DNA from 2 places in the Devosia sp. J20-27 genome. Region 2 is predicted to be linked to the other one. Evidence: predicted binding sites of a transcription regulator. Region 2 holds the regulator's gene; the other holds the start of a gene.
What was found. The regulator PhoB, encoded in region 2, activates phosphate uptake and scavenging genes when phosphate is short. The targets are predictions, from matches to a motif close to TGTCATNNANCTGTCAT.
Positions count from the first base shown of each region.

Region 1: AC0L4C_RS11440 (bifunctional 2',3'-cyclic-nucleotide 2'-phosphodiesterase/3'-nucleotidase) is a predicted target of PhoB. The motif match lies at 6,472-6,488, and genes of this name have one in related genera.

Region 1 covers NZ_CM147875.1:2,319,922-2,327,172, forward strand. Annotated here, with positions in the region: gene AC0L4C_RS11420 (permease) at 1-1,072, opposite strand, end outside; gene AC0L4C_RS11425 (ABC transporter ATP-binding protein) at 1,069-1,824, opposite strand; gene AC0L4C_RS11430 (ribonuclease T2 family protein) at 2,072-3,085, opposite strand; gene cfa (cyclopropane fatty acyl phospholipid synthase) at 3,146-4,264, opposite strand; gene AC0L4C_RS11440 (bifunctional 2',3'-cyclic-nucleotide 2'-phosphodiesterase/3'-nucleotidase) at 4,391-6,367, opposite strand; gene ypfJ (KPN_02809 family neutral zinc metallopeptidase) at 6,589-7,251, shown strand, end outside.
Region 2 covers NZ_CM147875.1:255,981-263,231, reverse strand. Annotated here, with positions in the region: gene AC0L4C_RS01210 (substrate-binding domain-containing protein) at 1-912, shown strand, start outside; gene pstC (phosphate ABC transporter permease subunit PstC) at 982-2,361, shown strand; gene pstA (phosphate ABC transporter permease PstA) at 2,370-3,662, shown strand; gene pstB (phosphate ABC transporter ATP-binding protein PstB) at 3,703-4,503, shown strand; gene phoU (phosphate signaling complex protein PhoU) at 4,518-5,210, shown strand; gene phoB (phosphate regulon transcriptional regulator PhoB) at 5,221-5,925, shown strand; gene AC0L4C_RS01180 (VOC family protein) at 5,976-6,347, opposite strand; gene AC0L4C_RS01175 (GNAT family N-acetyltransferase) at 6,468-6,977, shown strand.

The DNA.
Region 1 (7,251 bases), 1.9 Mb from region 2:
CCATCACCACCACCGGAATGACCACCACATAGGTGCCGGCGCTCTGGCCGTAGGACACCCAGAGGAAGAGGGCAGGCGGCAGCAGATAGAGGATCTGCATCAGCGTCTGGCTCAGCAGCCAGGGGTCGCGGCGCAGCAACCGCCATTCCTTGACGCGCAGCGCGTGCCGCTGCGACGATTTCCGGAACGGCCTGGCGGCGCGTTGCTGAACGCGGGTCTGCGATACGCCGGCCGCGGCGATGGCATATTTGGCAAAGCTGCTTGAGGTCGTGGCAATGACAAGTCCGAGGGCGCCCAGACCGATCACGGCCATCACTGCCAGCGCACCCAGATCGCCCATTGCAGCGCGTGCCGGCAGCCACAGCAGGCTGTCGAGGGCAGGGGCGGCAGCGACGAATTCGGGCGACTGCAGCACCGAGAAGCGGTTCATGCTGCCAAAGCTGAGGATCGCCATGGCCTGGATGCCGATGATGAAGCCGGCGCCGACGATGCCGGCGATGATCTGGGAAATCAGCCGGGTCCGCTTGGGGCCGGCAAAGCGGAAGAGGCCGATGGTCAGCAGTACCGACAGCGCGGTCGACAGCGCACCGAGCGCTGCCAGCACGCCATAGGCAGCAAGCCATTGCGGGCCCTCATAGGCGGCGATGACATTGATCAGCGGGCTGGCCAGCAGGCAGGCGAGCAGCATGCTGGTGAGCGCCACCGCTGCGGTGCGAACGGCAAACAGGCGGCGCGACGAGGCCGGCGAGGAGAGGATCAGGTCGAGATCGGAGCGGGCGTAATAGGCGCGGGTCACCAATTCCATGGTCTGGCTCAGCATCACCGTCCAGAACAGCAGCCCGGAGCTCGTGAGCATCACCAGCGCTGGCTTGTCGAGGGCGATGCCGTCCTTGATCCAGGGCCCGAGCAGCACATTGGCAAGCCAGTGCAGACCCGCCGCGAAGGCGAGCAGGAACAGGGCGAGGACAATGCCGCGGGTCTTGCGGCCACCGGTCGACATGGCGACGATATCGCGCCAGGCGAGGCGCAGTTCGTGCTGCGCCATCCAGGGAAGCGAACCGGCAGTGCTCATGCGGCGAATTCCGCCGATGCTTCTTCGGCCACGAGGTCGAGGAAGATCTCCTCGAGCGTGGTGTTGCCGCGGCCGACGCGGGCGCGCAGTTCGCCCAGCGTGCCTTCGGCAATCAGCCGGCCGCCGGCCAGCACGCCGATGCGTTCGGCCATGCGCTCGGCGACTTCGAGAATGTGGGTGGTCATGATGACGGTGACACCTTGCGCCACCTTCTGCTTGAGCACGTCCTTGACCTGCCGGGCCGAGCCGGCGTCCAGACCGGTCAGCGGCTCGTCGAGGATGATCAGGCGCGGGTCGTGCACCAGGGCGCCGGCGAGCGCCACCTTCTGCAGCATGCCCTTGGAGAAGCCGCCGCAGCGCTCGTTGGCATGCGGGCCGAGCCCGAGCCAGCCGATCAGGTCATGGGCGCGCGCTTCAGCGACAGACGCGTCGATCTCCCAGAGGCCGGCGACGAATTCGAGATATTCCAGCGGCGTCAGCCGGTCATAGACCATGGGCTCATCCGACACCCAGGCGACGATGCTCTTGGCGGCGACGGGATCGCGGCGGCTGTCGATGCCGGCGATGAAAATGCTGCCGGCCTCGGGCTGCAGAAGACCGGCGACCATGCGCAGGATGGTGGTCTTGCCGGCGCCGTTGGGGCCGAGCAGGGCATAGAACTCGCCCTGCCGGACCTTGAGGTCGAGGTCGTTGACGACCGGGCGGTCGAAGCTCTTGCGCAACCCGGAAATATCGAGGGCGAGGTCGGTCATCGCGGCAGGTCCCTGGGGTCGGATAGCCTGCACACTAGTTTCCAAGCCTTAGTCGCGCGTAAATCGACGCGGTTAAGAAATTGCGTGGAACCGGCGCGCGAACCGCACGTTGAGACGCCTCGAACAACGATGATGGCAGCCATCAGCCCAGCGGCCGACAGGAGGCCATCATCGGACGAGCCGGGGGGCAACAGAACTCCTCGGCACTTGATCCGGGCGGCCGCAAGGCCGCCCTTTCGCGTTCCGGCTAGAGGCCGGCGCGGTCGATGATGACCCTTGGGCACTGCGCGTCATTGGCGTTCTGCGGCCGGGCCTGATGGATCAGCTCGCCCAGATCGCTGCGCAGGTTGACCTCGCCATAGAGCTGGAACTGCAACTCGGTCAGCACCACCCGGCTGCCATCCTGTTCCTGCTTGCACTGGATGCGCACGCGGGCGCCGGCGCCCTTGCCATAGGCTTCGTCCACGGCCGCGCGGATCTGCGCCGGGGTGACGGCGTGATTGATGTTGTCGCGCATGAAATCGACCAGCGACGACGTGTTGAGATCCTGCATCAGCCACAGCGACTCCGCAAAATAGCTCTCCATGTCCTCCTCGTAGCAGGTGCCGTGGACGATCCACTCGTGCCGGTCGAGGAAGGATGCGGTGCCGGGCATGACCCGGTCGAGTTCGGCGCGCGTCTCCGGCGTCAGGCGCACTTCGGGCAGCAGCCGCCAGGTGCTGGGCCGGTCGATGTCGATGGTGGCCTGGCCGACATCGCAGTACTCGCGGCCGCGGGGCTGCGGCCAGAGGCCATGCAGCGCAAAATGGCTGGCATCGAAGCGGTCCTCGCCCTGGTCGAGGCACTCGACCTTGTCGAGCTGGGTCTCGCAAAAGCCCGGCTGCCAGCTGGCGGCCAGCATGTAGAGCCCGGGGCCGGCCTGCGGCTGGAATTCGTCACTGTCGTCGGATGCGGGGGCGCTGGCCGTGTCCGTGGCCGGCGAGGCCTCGCTGCAGCTCACATCGACCCAGCGTTCGCGCGGCGAGGCGCCGGGCACGAGCAGGCGATAGTGGGTGGGTGATTTGGCGCGATTGGCCTCGACAATGTCGTAGCTCTCGCCTGGCTCCAGCGCGATGTCGCCCGGATTGGTGCCGGACTTGATCGACTGCAGCGCCGGACAGGCGCGTGCCGCCAGAAAGGTGCCGTTGGCGGGCACCGCCGCGGCGGGGACTGCCAGCAGCGTTGCGCCAAGGCAGATCAGGACGGCCAGAATCTTCTGCATCGTGTCTCCCGTGGTTCGGCGCCGACCCTAGCGACGATCCGGCCGGGGTCAACCGCCGGCTCAGCGCTGCGTCACATAGCCATCGGGCACGCCGTCCGTCGACAGCACGAACTGCCAGACCTGCAGCACGCGGGCGCGGAAACCGCCGGCACAGCAGAGCAGGTAGTACTTCCACATGCGGAAGAAGCGTTCCTCCTCGGGCGTGCGGTCCTGTTTCCAGTTGCGCTCGAAATTGGCGTACCAGGCGCAGAGCGTGCGGTCGTAATGCGGGCCGATATTGTGCAAGTCGATGACCGTGAAGAGGCCGTCAATCGCCTTGCCGATCTGGGCGATGGAGGGGATGACGCCACCCGGGAAGATGTATTTCTCCAGCCAGGGCTCGATGCTCTCGGTACTGTGCTGGGCTCCGACGGTATGCATCATGAAGAGCCCGTTATCCTTGATCACCCGCCGCGCCGTCTCGAAGTAGATGCGGTGGTTCTTGTGCCCGACATGCTCGAACATGCCCATCGAGACGACGTGGTCGGCCGTGCCCTCGAACTGGCGGTAGTCCTTGACCTGGAACTCTACCGGCAACTCCCTGTAGCGCTCGCGCCCATAAGCGGCCTGGTCGGGCGAAACGGTGACGCCGACGCAGCGGGCGCCGTATTTTTCTGCGGCAAAGCCCATGAAGGCGCCCCAGCCGCAGCCGATATCCCAGACCAGCTGGCCCGGCTGTAGGCCGATCTTGCGGCAGACCAGGTCGAGCTTGGCCTCCTGCGCGGCGTCGACCGTGTCGACCCCCTCGGGCCAGTAGCCGCACGAGCCCGTCATGCGCTTGTCGAGCGACGCCTTGTAGGCCTCGGTCTGGCTGTAGTGCATGGCGGCGACGCGCCTCGAGCGGTTGATGTCCTGCATGTTGAACAGCCGCGCCTGGGCATATTGCCAGAGCAGCTGCGGATTGAGCCTGAGCTGTTCGGGGGCCTTCGAGCGCAGGATGCGGTTGAAGAACTCCGGCATGTCGGCCACGTCCCACCAGCCGTCCATGTAGGCTTCGCCGAGCCCCAGGCTGCCCTGCGTCAGCAGGCGGTCCCAGAAGCGCTCATCATGGATCTGCAGGTCCCAGGGATTGGGGCCGTTCGGGACGATACCCACTGCCGCCAGATGCGGCAGGAGCTGAGATTTGAACTGGTTGGCCATAGTCGCGCGATGCTCAGGATGGGGGTCGAGAGGCGGTAGGCCTCGTGAGCAGAGCAATTTTGCGGGGCGATTTCAAGCGCCTCGCAGCGCGGTTGAGCGGGAGGGGCGAACCCCTCCCGCCCGGGTTCAGAGCGTGATGCGGTAGACGCCGAAGCCGGCCTCGCTGGTGTCGCCCGTCGCCTCGATCTTGACCGCGGTGACATCGGCCAGATGCTCGGCGGCCTTGGGGCCGGTTTCGAACAGCACGGTGCCGCCGATCGGCGCCAGCGACCAGTTGCTGTCGGCAGCCGGCTGGATGGTCTTCCGGTCGACGATGTAGCGCACGATGATGTCGCGGTTGGTATCGGGACCCTTGAACACCACCTTGTCCGGGCCGATGCCGGGGAAGTTGCCGCCGCCGCCGGCGCGGTAGTTGTTGGTGCAGACGACGAATTTCTGCGCCGGGTCGATCGGCTTGCCGTCAAACATCAGGTCGACGATGCGGCTGGCGTCCGGGTTGGGCTCGGACTTGCCGTCGGCGGCAAAGCGCGATGGCTGGGTGATGTCGATCTTGTAGGTGACCCCGTCGATGACGTCGAAATTGTAGGACGGAAAATCGGGGTTGATGAGAGCGGCATCGGTGGCGCCGGCCTCCACCTGGTTGAAGATGCCGGCCGAGCGTTCGAGCCAGTTCTTGACGTCGGCGCCGGTGATCACCACCACCTGAATGGTGTTGGGATAGAGGTAGAGATCGGCGACGTTCTTGATCGCCACCGGGCCCACCGGCACGTCGGTATAGTAGTCCGGGCCGCCGCGGCCACCGGCCTTGAACGGGGCGGCTGCCGACAGGATCGGCAGGCCGTCCCAGTCGGTGCCCTTCTGCATCTGCTCAATGTACCATTTCTGGGCGATATTGACGATCTGCACCGACGGATCGTCGGCAACGAGGGCGAAATACGAGTGCAGCGGCGCTGCCGTTTCGCCCACGGCGCGGCGGACATAGGCCAACGTCTCGTCGTGGTCGTCCTGCGCCGCGGCGAGGACGGCGGGTTCGCTTTCGACGATCGGCTTCACCTTGCCCTCGACGCGCTCATAAATCGGGCGCGCCTCCGACGTGTGCGAGACAACGGACCACTTGCCGTCGTCGGCCTTTTCCAGCAGCAGGTCGATCAGGCCCATGTGCGAGCCCCAGAAACCGGCCATCACGGCGGGCTTGCCGGCCAGCGTGCCCTTTTCGGTGTCGGCGCCCTCGACGCCTTCGAAGTCCTTGGCGTTGGGGAACACGAGGTGCTGGTGGCCGGTGAGGACGACGTCGATGCCGTCCACGGCAGCCAGCTGCAGCGAGGCATTCTCGGCGCCGGGACCCTGGTCGGCCGCAATGCCGGAATGCGACAGCGCGACGATCAGTTCGGCGCCTTCGGCCTGCATCCTGGGCACATAGGCCCTGGCGGTCTCGACGATGTCACGGGTGTTGACCTTGCCGGCGAGGTGGCTGGCGTCCCAGGTCATGATCTGCGGCGGCAGGAAGCCGATGAAGCCCAGCTTGATGGTGTGGGTCTTGCCCGCGCCATCGGTCAGCTGCTTTTCGACGATGCGGTAGGGCGGCAGGTAGGTGTCGTCCATCAGCGGGTCGGCGGCGAGTTCGCCCTTGACCAGGTTGGCCGAGACCACCGGGAAGCTGGCGCCGGCGAGGGCGGCATCGAGGAAGTCGAGGCCGTAGTTGAACTCGTGGTTGCCCAGCGTGCCGACTTCGTAGCCGAGTGTGTTCATGGCGGCGATAATCGGATGTGGCTCGTCGGCGAGGCCCTTCTCGTAGGCGATGTAGTCGCCCATCGGGTTGCCCTGGATGACATCGCCATTGTCGACCAGAATCGAATTGCCGGCCTCGGCGCGGATCGAGTCGATGATCGCGGCGGTGCGGGCGAGGCCGAGCGTGTCGTTCGGCGCATCGGCGTAATAGTCGTAGGGGAACACCGCGACGTGCAGGTCGGTGGTCTCCATGATGCGCAGGTGCGCCTGGCCGGCCGCCGCGAGCGCGGCGAACGGGTGCAGCACGACCATGGCGCCGGCGGTGGCGGAGCCCGCGAGGAAGGCACGGCGGGAAATGCCATTATTGAGGTTCATCAGTTTCTCCCTGTCGAATTCGAATTCGCTCTGTCGCTGTGGAACGACAACACCGGAAATCCGGTTATGGTGCGCAGGACGAGGGCGTTACTTGCCGCGTCAGGGTGACGCTGCGATGACTGCGGCACGGCGACTATGAAATTATTGGACCAGATGGTCAAATGCGCGATATGGCGGGCCGGACAAGCGGTCTGGCCGCCTGGCGTCAGGGAGACAAGCAGATGAAATGGCGGGGTCGCGAGCGCAGCTCGAATATCGAGGATCGGCGCGGCCAGGGTGGCGGATTCCGCCGGACCGGCGGGCTCGGCAATCTTGGCGGCATCCGCATCCCGTCGGGCGGACGCTCGGGTGGTGGCCTCGGGCTGGTCGGCATTGTGGTGGTGCTGGGCATCATCTGGTTTGCCACCGGGCAGAACCCCATCGACGTCCTCACCGGCGGCATGTCGGGCTCATCGACGACGACGAGCAGCCAGTGGTCACCGCCGGCCTCCAGTGCCAGCCAGGATGAGCTTGGCCAGTTTGTCGGCGTGGTGGTCAAGGAAACGGAAAACCTCTGGGAAGAGGTGTTCGCGCAGAACGGCTCGACCTACCAGCCCCCCAGCGTGGTGCTGTTTACCGATACGACACAGTCGGGCTGCGGCGTGGCCCAGACGTCGAGCGGCCCGTTCTACTGTCCCAACGACAAGAAGGTCTATATCGACCTCGCCTTCTACGATCAGTTGCGCCAGCAGTTCGGCGCGCCCGGCGACTTTGCGCAGGCCTATGTCATCGCGCACGAGATCGGCCATGCCGTGCAGGACCAGACCGGTGTGCTGCCGGAGTTCAACCGCCTGCGCGGCACCATGAGCCAGGAACAGCAGAACGCCTATTCGGTGCGAGTCGAG
Region 2 (7,251 bases):
GCCGTTGCTGAGCAGTTCGCTGCGGCGACCGGCGGCGCAGCCCCTGTCGTTGAGTCGACCGGCACCGGCGGCGGCATGCAGATCTTCTGCGGCGGCGTTGGCGTTGATTTCCCCGATATCACCGGCGCTTCGCGGGCGATGAAGAAGTCCGAGTATGATCTGTGCGCCACCAACGGCGTCGACTCGATCACCGAAGTTCTGATCGGCTACGATGGCCTGTCGGTTGCGCATTCGCAGCAGGGTCCCGATCTGAGCCTGACCAAGGCCCAGCTCTTCCAGGCTCTGGCCTCCGAAGTTGAAGTCAACGGCGAAATCGTTGCCAACCCCTACACCAACTGGAACGAGATCGATCCGTCGCTGCCGGCCGCGCCGATCACCGTGTTCGGCCCCCCGCCGACGTCCGGTACCCGCGATGCTTTCGTCGAGCTCGTCATGCACGAGGGTTGCGATGAGTTCGAGGCCATCAAGGCCCTCGACAAGGACCGCAAGGCCGAAGTCTGCGAGCGCATGCGCCAGGACGGCCCGTTCATCGAAGCCGGTGAAAACGATAACCTGATCGTTCAGCGTCTCAATGCCGACACCAATGCTCTCGGCATCTTCGGCTACTCGTTCCTGTTCGAGAACAGCGACACTCTCAAGGACGTGGCCATCGACGGTGTCGAAGCCTCGACCGAGACGATTGCCGACGGTTCCTACCCGGTGTCCCGCCCGCTGTTCTTCTACATCAAGAACGCGCACAAGGGTGTCATCCCCGGCCTGAACGAATTCGTCACCGAGTATGTCTCCGAGGCGTCTTTCGGCGACGGCGGTTACCTCTCCGAGCGTGGCCTGATCCCGCTGTCGGCTGAAAAGCGCGACGAAATCCGTGCCGCCGTCGAAGGCAGCACCGCCATGGCTGCCCCGGCAAAGTAATCCGCAACCAGTCCCGGGGCCGGCGTCAGCCGGCCCCGGCCTTTCACCCAGGCAACCTTGGAGGCCCCGTTGGCCGGCTATCTGTTTCTGGCGATCATCGTCCTCTCCCTGATTGCCTATTATGTCGGGCAGTCGGCCGGTAAGAGCTTTGTCTCCGCCCATGGCAACAGCGTCCACTCCCTTCCGGGTTTTCACGGCGCCTTCGTCGCGGTCTGGGTCGGTGTCCCGGCTCTGGTGCTCCTGCTGCTCTGGATCTCTGCCCAGGGTGGTGTCGTCGATAGCCTGGTGGTGGCCGGTCTCCCCGCCGATTTCACCGCTGGCAAGTCGCCCTCCGAACTCAATCTCGTTCTCTCCGAAATCAAGAACGTCGCCGCCGGCAACATCTTCTCCGAGCCGTCGCCTGAAGTGCGCGCGGCTGCCGATGCTCTGGTCCGCTGGAATGCCATCGGCCAGTACACGATGTTCGCCGTTATTTTCGCGGTCATGATCCTGACACTCATTGTCACCCGCCGCCTGCTGGCGCCGCGCTTTCGCGCCCGCAACGCCGTTGAGCGCGTGCTCTCGGGGCTGATGATCGCCTGTTCCGTCGCGGCCATTCTGACCACTGTTGGCATCATCGCGTCGCTGGTCTACGAGTCCTTCGAATTCTTCCGCATGGTGCCCATTCAGGAGTTCCTGTTCGGCCTGCGCTGGGAACCGCAGATCGCCATCCGCGCAGATCAGGTTGCCGGCAACGGCGCCTTCGGCGCGGTCCCGGTCTTCGCCGGCACGCTGCTGATCTCGGCCATCGCCATGATCGTTGCCATCCCGATCGGGCTCTTCACCGCCATCTATCTGGTCGAGTACTCCAACGACCGCGTCCGCAACATCGTCAAGCCGATCCTCGAGATCCTGGCGGGCGTGCCGACCGTGGTCTACGGCTTCTTCGCCGTGCTCACCGTCGCCCCGGCCATTCGTCAGGCGGGCGGGCTGGTGGGTCTTGGCGTGTCTCCCAACAGTGCCCTCGCCGCCGGCCTGGTGATGGGCGTGATGATCATTCCCTTCGTCTCCTCGCTCGCCGACGATGCGCTCAAGGCCGTGCCGCGTGCCATGCGTGATGGCTCGATCGCCATGGGCGCCACGCGCGCCGAGACCATGACCAAGGTGCTGCTGCCGGCAGCTCTGCCCGGCATCATGGGTGGCGTCCTGCTCGCTCTCAGTCGCGCCATCGGTGAGACCATGATCGTGGTGATGGCCGCCGGTCTGATCGCCACCCTGACGATCAACCCCATCGACTCGGTGACCACCGTGACGGTTCAGATCGTCACCCTGCTGATCGGCGATACCTCGTTCGACAGTCCCAAGACCCTGGCCGCCTTTGCCCTCGGCCTGATGCTGTTCCTGATCACTCTGGGTCTCAACATTATCGCCCTAACCATCGTTCGCCGCTATCGCGAACAGTACGACTGAGGCCAACGATGACCGACGCCACTGTGCCTTCCACCGCCGCCACCAGAGATCAGTCGAGCCCGGCCGCGATCCGCCGCAAACGGCGCTATGCCGCCGACTTCCGCCTGCGCATGTACGGCATCGCCGCGATTTCCACGGCCATCGGTCTCCTCGGTATCCTGCTGACGACCCTGATCATTGGCGGTCACCAGGCCTTCGTGCAGACCCATGCGCGCATCGACTTCCCGATTTCTGCCGAGCGCGTCGATCCGGCCGATCCCGCCAAGGCCAACTGGCGCGCCGTTGTGGCCGACGGGATCGAGGCCCTGCTGCCGCCAACCACCACACCGGCGCAGAAGCGCGCCATGGGGCAGATCCTCACCAACAATACCCAGTTCATCGTCCGCGATGCGGTCGTCCGCGATCCCTCCGTCATCGGCGGCACGCTGACCATGGATGTGCCGGTCGCCGATCCCTTCGACCAGCTCAACAAGGGTGTCATCCGCCGCGACACGCCCGAGGAAAACCGGCGCATTTCCGATCAGCAGATTGCCTGGTTCGATGCGCTGGCCGAGCAGGGTCGGATCTCCACCCCGTTCAACTGGGGCCTGATCTTCAATTCCGACAGCCGCTTCCCTGAAATGGCCGGCCTCGCCGGCGCCATCGTCGGTTCGTTCTACGCCCTGATGGTCTGCTTCCTGATCAGCTTCCCGGTCGGCATTGCCGCCGCTGCCTATCTCGAGGAGTTCGCGCCGCGCAATCGCTGGACCGACCTCATCGAGGTCAACATCAACAATCTCGCCGCCGTCCCCTCTATCGTTTTCGGCCTGCTCGGCCTGGCCGTGTTCATCCAGATCTTCGGGCTGCCGCGCTCGGCGCCGATCGTGGGTGGTCTGGTGCTGTCGCTGATGACGCTGCCCACCATCATCATCGTCACCCGGAACGCCTTCAAGGCCGTGCCGCCCTCCATCCGCGAGGCCGCCTTCGGCATGGGTGCCTCGCGTCACCAGGTGATCCTCCATCACGTGCTGCCACTGGCCCTGCCGGGCATCCTCACCGGTACCATCATCGGCCTCGCCCAGGCTCTGGGCGAAACCGCGCCGCTGCTGCTGGTGGGCATGAACGCCTTCATCACCAGCCCCCCGGGCGGCGTGCTCGATGCCTCGACTGCCCTGCCGACGCAGATCTACATCTGGGCCGACAGCCCCGAGCGCGGCTTTGTCTCCCGCACCTCCGCCGGCATCCTCGTGCTGCTCAGCTTCCTGCTGGTCATGAACGCCATCGCCATTTTCCTCCGCCAGCGCCTTGAGCGTAAGTGGTAGTCACAAGAATCCTATTCTGGAGCAAGATTGGATGAACAACATGTCCCAGGCCGCCGAGTCCACCACTGCTCCCCTGAGCAAGACGACGCCGGCCATGCGCGGCGAGAAGGTCAGCGTCTTCTATGGTGCCAAGCAGGCCCTGTTCGATGTCGATCTGGTCATCGGCCGCCATCAGGTGACGTCGCTGATCGGTCCCTCGGGCTGCGGCAAGTCCACCTTCCTGCGCTCGCTCAACCGCATGAACGACACCATCGAGGGCTGCCGCGTCACCGGCCTGATCACGCTCGACGGCGAGGACATCTACAATCCCTCGATCGACGTGGTCGAACTGCGCGCCCGCGTCGGCATGGTGTTCCAGAAGCCCAATCCGTTCCCCAAGTCGATCTACGAGAACGTCTCCTACGGCCCCAAGATTCACGGCCTCGCCCACAACAAGGCCGATCTTGACGAGATTGTCATCTCCTCCATCCGCCGCGCCGGCCTCTGGGACGAGGTCAAGGACCGCTTGCAGGAGCCGGGGACGGGCCTGTCGGGTGGCCAGCAGCAGCGTCTCTGCATCGCCCGCGCCATCGCCACCCAGCCCGAAGTGCTGCTCATGGACGAGCCCTGTTCGGCCCTCGACCCGATCGCCACCGCTGTCATCGAGGAACTGATCGACGAACTGCGCGAGAAGTTCACCATCATCATCGTGACGCACTCCATGCAGCAGGCCGCGCGCGTCAGCCAGAAGACCGCCTTCTTCCACCTCGGCAAGCTGATCGAGGAAGGCAAGACCGAAGACATCTTCACCAAGCCGGTGAACAAGAAGACCCAGGACTACATCACCGGCCGCATCGGCTGACGGAGGACACCACAATGCCCCTGAACGAGCACATCGTCTCCTCCTACGAGGATGAACTCACCGCGCTGCAGAGCGCCATTTCCGAAATGGGCGGCATGGTCGAACAGGCCATCACCGACTCCGTCACCGTGCTGCTCCGTCTCGACCACGAGCAGGCCCGGCAGGTCCGCCAGAACGACAAGCGCATCGACGAGATGCAGCAGCAGATCAACGACATGGCGGTCTCCATCATCGCCCGCCGCCAGCCCATGGCTGCCGACCTGCGCATGGTGGTGACCTCGATCCAGGTCGCCAACGATCTCGAGCGCACCGGCGACATGGCCAAGCAGCTGGCCAAGCGCGCCCTGCAGATCGAGAGCCTCGGCCTGGCGCCGAAGTTCTACAACGGCGTCCGCCACATGGCCGATCTTGTGGCCCGCCAGCTCAAGGCGGCGCTCGATGCCTATGCCGCCCGCAACGCCCAGGCCGCCATCGAGGTCTGCAACCGCGACGACGAAGTCGACGCCATGCACACCTCACTGTTCCGCGAACTCCTCACCTACATGATGGAAGACCCGCGCAACATCACCCAGTGCACCCATCTGCTGTTCTGCACCAAGAGCCTCGAGCGCGTCGGCGACCATGCCACCAACGTCGCCGAAGCGGCCTATTACCTCGAGACCGGCCGCCATCTCGGCGCCGACGAGCACGAGCGTCAGCAGGGCTGAGGAGCGGACCATGGCGCCCACCATCCTGATCGTCGAGGACGAGGCCGATCTCGCCCTCATGGTTCGCTACAACCTCGAGGCCGAAGGTTTCCGCGTTGCCTCCGCAGCCAGCGGCGACGAAGCCGCCGAGCTGATGCGCGAAAGCCTGCCCGATCTCATCCTGCTCGACTGGATGCTGCCCGGGCTCTCGGGCATCGAGCTCTGCCGCCGCTGGCGCTCCAAGGAAGAGACGGCGCGCATCCCGATCATCATGATCACCGCCCGCGGCGAGGAAGAGGAACGCGTCCGCGGCCTCGCCACCGGGGCCGACGACTATGTGGTCAAGCCCTTCTCCATCCCCGAACTGCAGGCCCGCATCCAGGCGCTGCTGCGCCGCTCCAGCCCGCAGCTGGTGACCAACGTCCTCAAGGCCGGCGATCTCGAACTCGATCGCACCAGCCACCGCGTCCGCCGCGCCGGTCGCGAGGTTCATCTCGGCCCCACCGAATACCGCCTGCTCGAATATCTGATGCGCCATCCCGGCCGCGTCTATTCCCGTGAGCAGCTGCTCGATGGCGTCTGGGGCAACGACGTCTATGTCGATGAACGCACCGTCGATGTGCATGTTGGCCGCCTGCGCAAGGCCATCAACCGCCGCGCCAGCGAAGCCGATCCCATCCGCACCGTGCGCGGCGCCGGCTATGCCTTCGACGAGCGCTTCGCCGCCATGAACTGAGAGACGGCGGGCCGACCGGTCGCCCCTCGGGCCGCGTTTTCCCTTGCGCTCTACCGGTGCTGGTCGATCAGCACAGGGTTGCCGTCGGGGTCGGTCAGAACGATATGCGCCGGTCCCTGGCCCGCCTCGTCGGCTTCGCTGTCGAGCTTGATCCCCGCCGCCTTGAGCCGCTTCTGGATGTCGCGCACATCGGTGAACGGCTCGCTCTCCTCGCCATTGGCGTCCCAGCCCGGGTTGAAGGTCAGCGTGTTCTTTTCGAACATCCCCTGGAACAGTCCGATCACCGCGCTGGCGCTCTTCATGATCAGCCACCCCTGCTCGGCGTCGCCATGCATGACGCTGAACCCCAGCTGTTCGTAGAACGCCCGCGATGCCGCAATGTCCTTGACCGACAGGCTGACCGAAAATGCGCCCAGTTCCATTGCGAGACCTCCCTTTGGCTGTCGCCGCTGCCGCGACGTTCTGGGTCCGCAGGCTAGACCACTCACGCCCGAGTGGCGATAACAACCCCGTCAGCACGGCCAACCACCAGGGCTCCATACATGCGCCTCGAAACTGATCGCCTCGTTCTCGATCTGCACAGCCTCGACGATTTCGAGCCCATGGCCGGCATGTGGGGCGATACCGACACCGTGCGCTTCATGGGCGGCCGCCCCAGTTCCCGGCAGGAGAGCTGGATGCGCCTGCTCCGCTACCGCGGCCTCTGGCCGCTGCTGGGCTATGGCTACTGGGCCATTCGCGAGCGCCGCTCCGGACTTTTCGCCGGCGAACTGGGCTTTGCCGATTTCCACCGCGAGGCCGATCCGCCCTTTGACGGCATCCCCGAGGCCGGCTGGGTGCTGGCGCCCTGGGCCCGGGGCAGGGGCTACGCCTCCGAAGCGCTCGCCGCCGCCCTCGCCTGGCTCGACGCCGCCGGCTTCCCCAAGAGCGTCTGCATCATCGACCCCGCCAACCTCGCCTCTCTCCGCCTCGCCCAGGCCCACGGCTACGGCGCTCCCCTCCCCACCCGCCTCTCCGGCACCCCCATCACCCTCTTCACCCGCACGCCCTGACAAACGGCGCCCTCACGACACCCTGCACCCTCACGATGAGCCCCTCCTTCCCTTCTCCCCTTGCGGGAGAAGGTGCCCGAAGGGCGGATGAGGGGTTCTGGCAAGGCCACAGCTCCTCACGTCGTCTGGAGCTGCGACGTCACTACATGTTGCCCACCCCTCATCCGGCACTGCGCGCCACCTTCTCCCGCAAGGGGAGAAGGAAACCGGGAGATCGATGTCTCCTGCCCACAATCCTCTCGGCCGGTCCACCCTCCCCCTTGCGGGGAGGGTT